Regions from separate parts of the Sinobacterium norvegicum genome, predicted to be linked through region 2. Evidence: predicted binding sites of a transcription regulator. Region 2 holds the regulator's gene; the other holds the start of a gene.
The links. The regulator sigma-54, encoded in region 2, starts transcription at its own class of promoters, with help from an activator protein. The targets are predictions, from matches to a motif close to TGGCACANNNNTTGCNNT.
Positions count from the first base shown of each region.

Region 1 (4,357 bases), on a different contig from region 2:
TGAGCACGGTTTCACCAACCCCTACGCACGCTACAAAAAGAAGTTCAGTCTCGATGATATTAGAGAGTCACCGATGGTGGCCGACCCGCTGCGCCTGATGAACATCTGCGCCACCAGTGATGGCGGTGCCGCCATGATTGTCTCCAGCGTCGAGTACGCCAAGAAGATTGGCAAGGGTGATGCCCCCCGCGTTGCTGCAATTTCAACCGTCACGCCGACCTTTGCCAACTCTGTCGTTGAGATGCCCGATATCGCCACAGACTCGGCTGCCGCAGCAATGGTTGAAGGCCAGAGCTTCCGCGCCTCGCTGCCGGTGAAAGCCTACGAAGAAGCTGGAATAAGCCCCAGCGACGTCGACCTGGCAGAAGTCTACGATTTATCATCAGCACTGGAGCTGGACTGGATCGAAGATTTACAGCTGTGTGAGCGCGGCACTGCCGCCCAACTCATTCGCAATGGCGACACTAAAATAGGTGGCCGCATCCCGGTCAACACCTCTGGTGGCCTAGCCTGCTTTGGCGAGGCGGTACCGGCCCAAGCACTGGCGCAAATATGCGAACTAACTTGGCAGCTCCGAGGCCAAGCCGGCGACAGACAGGTTGAGGGTGCCAAGGTAGGGATTACGGCCAACCAAGGTCTGTTCGGTCACGGCTCCTCGGTTATTATTAAGAAGTAAGTCAACGAACTGACATACTGAGCAAGCACAAAAAAAGCCGCGACATCGCGGCTTTTTTTATGGTTTTCTATCCTTGCTATTGTCGTCTTTTCGCTCGACCCAAACCGCCCAAACCAATCAACGCCGAACCCAGCAACCAAGCCGAAGCCGGCACTGGAACAGCGTATTGACCATATTCAATCGATGACACAAACGTGCTCGTCCAGTAACCCGCACTGGCAATAGTAAACCATTCTATGCCGTTAGCACCGATATTGAACAAACCATCTGTCGCATCTCCCGACAACAGCAATGATAAGCCATTGCTGTCGGTATAAGAGACTTTATCGGGCCCGGTCCAGTCGTGCCAAGTACGTTTATCGAATGCAATGTTTTTTAAACTCACTGCATCTGTAAAGCTAAACGTCATGGTTTCACGACCAATACTTTGGAAATGCCTAACCCCGCCATTCACTCCTAAACCGCGCCGGTTTTTAGTGATGGAAGCAGAGCGACCATAACGAGTCGCGGTAATATCAACACCAACACCATCAGAGCTGGTACTGTAGGTCGATGTTTTACCATAACCACCGGTTAAATCTAACGAGCCGGCAGAGGCCCCCACACTAACAACAGCGGCGACCAAGGGCATAGCCAACTTGGCTGTTAACTTCATTAGAAACTCCTTGTAAATCATTATTGTTATCTTTGCGTCCGCTTACCATATAACGGCCATTGACGCATGATGGTCATGGCCGTAACACCCCTGCTCATAGCAAACTGCTTTGCACAGGCTCGTCCATTCACAAAACGACCAACACGCTAAACATAAAGATAGACAGAAAAATCAGAAAACAATAATATTTTTTAGAAGCTAACAGCACGAAATTTATAATTCAAAAAAACAATTTAGTCACTTTGCGACGACAAATACAGTGAATTTTTAACAAAAACCAAATATTACAAACAAAAAAGCCAGGGGCAAACCCTGGCTCTAAAAAATATAAATTATTTTTTCTTACGACGTAATCCTACCAAACCTACCAACGCAGAACCAAAAAGCCATGCGGATGCAGGCACAGGGACAGCATACTCACCGTAATTAATGCTATCAACAAATGTGCTAGTCCAATTACCTGCCGCAGAAATAGTAAACCAATCTACATTATTCTGACCGATATCAAATGAACCATCGGTAGAATTACCCGATAAAGTTAGGCTCAGTCCGGTGCTGTCAACGTAGCTAACCTTATCTCTACCCGTCCAATCGTACCAAGTCTTACTGTCAAAAGAGATATTCTTAAGACTGACCGCATCGGTGAAATTAAACGTCATGGTCTCACGACCAATACTCTGGAAGTGATTCACCCCACCCTTCACACCCAAGCCACCTCGGTTCATCGTCACTGACGCCGAACGGCCATATCGAGTGGCAGTAACATCGACACCGATACCATCAGAGCTGGCCGAGTAGGTACTGGTTTTGCCATAACCGCCGGTGAGATCCAACGACCCTGCCGACGCCATGCCACTGGCAGCTACTGCCACTACAGCAACCGCTATTTTTGATTTTATTGTCATGCGTAAATCCTCGCTAATATTTATTGTTATGCTGACGAGTAAATAAACAGCGGCCGTTGCCGCCACGTGATCAAACAATCCGCTGAAATTTGGTCCGGCTAAACCTCTAACAAGACCACAACAATTTCAGCTGCCTCTCCCATGGTTCTTATAAAGCAATTCCTAGGCCAACAAAGAAATACTTTTTTAACCATTAAAAACAACAGCTTAATAAAATTAAATTTATTGAAAAATGTCGCCATGTTAAATACTTCGACATACGGCTGTCGAAAACGTGAACGATTCGACGTTTTTCATTTACAGCAGAATCAAGCCTTTATGTCGCCACCGTTCAATCACTGATATATCGAGCGCCGGCTATGGTATTATCTGCACTTTGCCACTTATCACGCTCGGGTATACACCGTTATGGAATCATCAACCGCCATACTGTTATTGATTGCAGCCTTGGTTATCGTCTCTGCGCTGGCCTTCATTGCCCTGCGCAGCACTACTGCTGTGAAGCAGAAACAACTGAAGAACGATAAAAATCTTGAACTACTAATGCAGGACCAGCAGCAACGGCGTGACTATGCCCAGCAAAGTATCCGTCTGCTAACCCTGGGGGCAATGGATGAACAAGTACCGTTGGTCGAAGCCTGCATCCGCATCAACGGCCTATTCGATTTCATGGGCCACGATGAAAACCTTCGCCTGCCCTATACAATTTTTGCTGACATAGCGACTCAGACCAGCCACATACCCACCAAGGAGGACTGGAAAGACCTCAAGCGTAAAGAGCGCCGCGGTTATGAGCAGTTGATGTTAAGGCTGGAGCAGCAGCACAAGAAAGCCATTCTGACAGCGCTGAGCGAGCTTAAAAACAACGGTTTTCTCGACCCCAAGGCGGCCTCATCGGAGCCACAGTTTTACCAGGCCTAGACGATGGATGTCACTGCATAGTACTCAGACACAAAAAAGCCGCTTAATAGCGGCTTTTTTGTGTCTGAACAATGACTAAATACTGGTATGCAAACCACACTCACGCTTATCTTCAACCTTGGTCGGATCAAAATAACGCTGACAACTCGGTAGTTTATTGTCATCCATATATTGATCAACCTGCTGATCAGACCAATAAAAAATTGGCGCCACCTTGAGAATGCCACGACTATCCCAGGAGACAATATCGAGCGTCTCTCTGAAGGCTGTCTCGTCCTTACGAATACCCGTCAACCATATCTCTGGCTGATGCTCGGCGAGAGCGCGTGAGAACGGCTCGAGCTTGACCTGCCGGGTAAACTCCTTATGCAACGCCTCATCTTCGAGGGTCGGTATACCCATTAACGCATCGCGGCGAGCCGTTGTCATTAACGGCGCATAGCTTGATAAGTTCAGCTGTAACTCTTCAGTTAACTGCGTGGCGACATTATAGGTATCGCGAGTATTATACCCCGAGTCAATCCAAACCACGGGGATACGGCGATCAACCTTGACCAACTGATGTAGCATAACCGCTGCATTAGGGCTAAAGCTCGTCGTTAGAATCGTTTTCTTCTGTAATTCAATCGCCCAACGAATCACCTCTTCCGGCGACTTATCACGAAGCTCTGCATTGATTTCAGTTAGATTAAAATTGTTCATTTCTGTTCCTCTACTACCAACATCGGCAAATATCGATGCAGTGATATTTGCTTAAGGGGCGAACTATATGCAAACAAAATAATATAATCAACGCGGATTGGTATAACTTTTTCTTCTATACATATGACTTGGCGAAAAACTTACCCCCTTCTTGACACCTTGCCCCCCTTATTCTTTGATTGAACGCAGGGCACCGTGCCGAAACTGCAGAAAATACAACACGGGTCAGCGCCTGCCGCCTGCAATAGCTTAGCGCAGGCCAAACAACGATAGTCAGCCAACAATTCTGTCGCCAGCGTGTCCTCCACGGCCTTAAAACCACAGTGTGGACACTGGATAATTGAGCGCACCCTCCCCTCCTATTACTCTTTCTTAGGCGTTTACCGGCTTGGTTTTGCTTATCGGGGCATTAAAATCAGACAGTATCATATAGAGGCAGGGCACTAAGAGCAGCGTAATCACTGTCGCAAAGACAATACCAAAACCCAATGATATGGC
Region 1 covers NZ_CAKLPX010000001.1:1,118,314-1,122,670, forward strand. Annotated here, with positions in the region: gene L9P87_RS04925 (lipid-transfer protein) at 1-676, shown strand, start outside; gene L9P87_RS04930 (VPLPA-CTERM sorting domain-containing protein) at 753-1,331, opposite strand; gene L9P87_RS04935 (VPLPA-CTERM sorting domain-containing protein) at 1,664-2,236, opposite strand; gene L9P87_RS04940 (DUF2489 domain-containing protein) at 2,645-3,157, shown strand; gene L9P87_RS04945 (phosphoadenosine phosphosulfate reductase domain-containing protein) at 3,233-3,859, opposite strand; gene L9P87_RS17890 (GDCCVxC domain-containing (seleno)protein) at 4,000-4,209, opposite strand; gene L9P87_RS04950 (efflux RND transporter permease subunit) at 4,232-4,357, opposite strand, start outside.
Region 1: the regulator sigma-54 is predicted to act here: its motif matches at 2,389-2,406, upstream of L9P87_RS04935 (VPLPA-CTERM sorting domain-containing protein).

Region 2 (4,357 bases):
ACCGCAGTTTCGATGTCGACGGCAAGCTGGATACCCACTCGATTGCTGACAAAGCGATTCACTTCGATCACAGCGACACCTCTTTTGTGACTAACCCGGTCATCAAGAGTTACGAGGCCAGTGTGACAAAACAGATAGCCTCGGCAAAAAATGCTACGGTAAACCCTGATAAAACCGTACTATTAACCAACAATGTAGTGATTACCACCGGTAATACCGCTGCCGACAGTACCGTGCTGAACACTGAAATATTATTAATTAACACCGTACTCAATACCGCCGATACCAAAGAAGCGGTGACGATTACCCAGGCATCAGGCGTCACCAAGGCGACGGGGATGCACGCTGACTTCAACAAAGAATTTATTTCTCTACTCTCTGGAGTTCACTCTGTTTATGAGCCATAGCCCCCTAACAGCGATTGCGATTCTCTGCTCCTTGCTGACGGTCCAGCTGGCCCAGGCGCTGCCTACTGACCGCGAACAACCTATTCATATTCGCTCTGATCGCGCCGAGCGTGACGATAAGAATGCGATTACCACCTATATCGGTAATGTCGAACTCGACCAAGGCACGCTTCATATTGAAGCCGACAAAATTATCATCAACCAGGTCAACGGCGAATTATCCAAAATTCAGGCGCTGGGCAAACCGGCAAAATTGCAACAGCGCCCCGAAGAAAACAAGGCGATAGTCTATGCCCGCGGCGAAATCATCGACTATTATGCCGCCAAAGAGCTACTCGTTCTGACCCGCCAGGCCAGTATCGAACAGGATGGCACCCAGGTCGATAGCGAACAGATTGAATACCTCATGGCGGAAGAAATCGTCAAAGCCAAGGGCAACAAAGACCAACAAGAGGGCGATGGCCGCGTTCACGTAGTCCTCCCCCCCAGTAAAAAGAAGGCACCCGCCGCAGAGGTCACCCCGCCATCAGATAGAATACCGGACGAGGCCATACCCACCAGCGAGCCCGCGCCAGAGGCGCCAACTGACACTGACAGCACCGATAAAAGTGAGCAACCTTAGATGGCGACCCTGAAAGCCAACAATTTAGCCAAGGCCTATAAAAAACGTAAAATCATTCAAGATGTTTCATTGTCGATAGACAGCGGGCAAGTTGTCGGCCTACTCGGCCCCAACGGCGCCGGTAAGACCACTTGCTTTTACATGGTCGTCGGGATTGTGCCCCAGGATGCCGGCCAGGTGTGGATCAACGACACCAATATTTCCGCAGAACCTATGCACGGCCGGGCCAAACACGGGATTGGCTACCTGCCACAGGAAGCGTCAATTTTTCGCAAATTATCGGTGGAAAACAACCTGCTTGCGATACTCGAAACACGCCAGGATTTAAACAAGAAACAGCGTCATGCAAAAATGGAAGAGCTGCTACAAGAATTCCATATCACCCATATTCGTAAAAGCCTCGGCATGTCTCTCTCGGGAGGTGAAAGGCGCCGGGTAGAAATAGCGAGAGCGCTGGCCACAGAGCCTGAATTTATCCTGCTCGATGAGCCCTTTGCTGGCGTCGACCCCATCTCGGTTAACGAGATCAAAGGGATTGTTAATCACCTGAAGTCCAAAGGCATCGGGGTACTCATTACCGATCACAATGTCAGAGAGACCCTCGACATCTGTGACAAGGCCTATATCGTCAGCGAAGGCTATATTATTGCCGAGGGCACCGCAGAGACTATTTTGAGTAATCATCAGGTCCGCAAAGTCTATCTGGGTGAGCAATTCAAGCTCTAAACACAAAGGCTATTTTAAAGCTGGTCTAATGTTTGCTTGTCGTCGCGACTACCGATAAACTGACGCTGTATAAATTTGATAATAACTACTGCTTTTACAGAGTTACTGATGATTATAATGCCGGCCTTACTAGATTGCCGGCGGATATCCGGCTATTCAGAGAGCTCTTATTATTGCTATAACCGAAAATAGCAAACAGAGACTGATACGCGGTTCGCTTGGGAGAATCTGTCGCTGTGAAACAATCGCTGCAACTGAAAATGGGTCAGCAATTAACGATGACCCCGCAACTGCAACAGGCTATTCGCCTACTCCAGTTGTCAACGCTCGATTTACAACAAGAGATCCAGCAGGCTCTCGATTCCAACCCCATGCTCGAAGTCACCGAAGAGGAACATAACGCCTCACCGGAAAATAATTTAGAAGCCCTCAACCATACGACTGAGGGACCCGCCCAAATAGAAACAGCCAGCCCCGAAACGCCCGCCGATGCCGCTCAGTCTGATATCGATTGGTCAAACCCTGACAACATCCCCAAAGAGCTTCCCGTTGATACACAGTGGGATGATGTTTACCAGAACACCGGTGGTAGCGCAGGACCTGGCGGCGAAGACTTTGATATCGACAGCCGGAACAGTCAGGCCGAGGGCCTGCACGAGCATCTGTTATGGCAACTAAACCTCACTCCCATGTCCGACACCGATAGGGTGATTGGTCTCGCGGTTATCGATGCCATAGAGCCCTCTGGTTTTATGTCACTGAGTGCCGAGGAAATCCATCAAGGTTTTGAGGATGATCATCAGCTAGACATTGAACTCGACGAGGTAATGGCCGTACTGCATCGTATTCAGCAGTTTGACCCACCCGGTGTTGGCAGCCAAGATTTAAGAGAATGCCTGCTAATTCAGCTCAACCAATTACCCGAGTCCACCCCTTGGCTCAGTGACACCAAAAAAGTTGTCGAGCACTATTTACCGCTACTGGGCAACAAAGATTTTAATCAGCTAATGCGTAGAGCTCGCATCAAAGAGGCGCCACTGAAGGCCGTTATCAGCCTGATTCAAAGCCTTAACCCCCGTCCTGGTGATGACTTAGAGGCCAACAGCGCCGAATATATTGTCCCCGACGTCTACGTCCGCAAGGTCGATGAACACTGGCGAGTGGAGCTAAACCCCGATATCGCCCCCCGCATACGCATTAACAACGATTACGCCTCGCTAATCAAGCGGGCCGACAATAGCTCTGACAATACCTTTTTAAAAGACAATTTGCAGGAAGCACGCTGGTTCCTGAAAAGCTTGCAGAGTCGGAATGAAACACTGATGAAAGTTGCCAGCAAAATTGTCGAAATGCAGCAGGGTTTTCTCGACTACGGTGATGAGGCGATGAAGCCAATGGTCCTGCTCGACATCGCCGACGCCGTTGAAATGCATGAGTCTACGATCTCCAGGGTGACAACGCAGAAATACATGCACACCCCCCGGGGCATCTTCGAGCTGAAATACTTTTTTTCCAGCCACGTCAGCACCGAAAGTGGCGGCGAATGCTCATCGACGGCAATCCGCGCCATTATCAAAAAATTGGTGGCCGCCGAAAATCCTCGCAAGCCGCTCAGCGACAATGCAATGACCAAGCTGCTGGCAGAGCAAGGGATTAAGGTCGCCCGGCGGACAATCGCTAAGTACAGAGAATCCATGATGATTCCTCCCTCAAACGAACGCAAACAACTGGTCTAGACTATAGATAAGCCCGTCAAATATTGGGCGACAACCAAGATGCGGTATTCACACAGACAACAGGGCAATTACAGCCTGTAGCGACAGAGGATAAACATATGCAAATCCATATCAGCGGTCACCACGTCGATGTTACTGAAGCTTTACACGAATATGTCACCAATAAGTTTGGCCGTCTCAGTAGACACTCTGATAGTATTACCAACTCACATGTTACACTGACTGTTGAAAAAACCAGACACCGGGCCGATGCCACGATACACGTGACCGGCGCCGACATTGCCGCATCCTCGGAAGCGGCTGATATGTATGCCGCAATCGACTTGCTAACTGACAAGCTAGACCGTCAATTGCTGAAATACAAAGAAAAGCAAACCGCCAGTAATCATGGCTCCAGATAGCAAGACTTATTAAATTATCATGCAACTGCAAAATATTCTCACACTAGAACGCACCGTCTCAGGTGCGTCAGCCTCCTCCAAAAAACGCGTGCTAGAAATCATTGCAGAACATATCTGCAAGGATGTCAGCGCCTTTGATAACGAGGAGCTGTTTCAGCGTTTTAATGCAAGAGAAAAGCTCGGCAGCACCGGCATTGGCAAAGGCATTGCCATCCCCCACTGCAGAGTGCCCAACTGCCTGGGGATTACCGGCGCCTTATTCACCCTCGACAAACCCGTTGCGTTTGATGCCATCGATGATCAGCCTGTTGATATCTTGTTCGTGCTGATGGTTCCTGAGGAAGCCTGCGATGATCACCTTCAGGCCCTGTCAATGATGGCGGAATTGTTTAGCGCTGAAGATTATTGCCAAAGTCTGAGGGCAACCAACAGCAACCAAGAACTTTTTGATGCCGCCTTGCAGCC
Region 2 covers NZ_CAKLPX010000007.1:45,639-49,995, reverse strand. Annotated here, with positions in the region: gene lptC (LPS export ABC transporter periplasmic protein LptC) at 1-407, shown strand, start outside; gene lptA (lipopolysaccharide transport periplasmic protein LptA) at 397-1,029, shown strand; gene lptB (LPS export ABC transporter ATP-binding protein) at 1,030-1,755, shown strand; gene L9P87_RS17280 (RNA polymerase factor sigma-54) at 1,992-3,491, shown strand; gene hpf (ribosome hibernation-promoting factor, HPF/YfiA family) at 3,590-3,892, shown strand; gene ptsN (PTS IIA-like nitrogen regulatory protein PtsN) at 3,912-4,357, shown strand, end outside.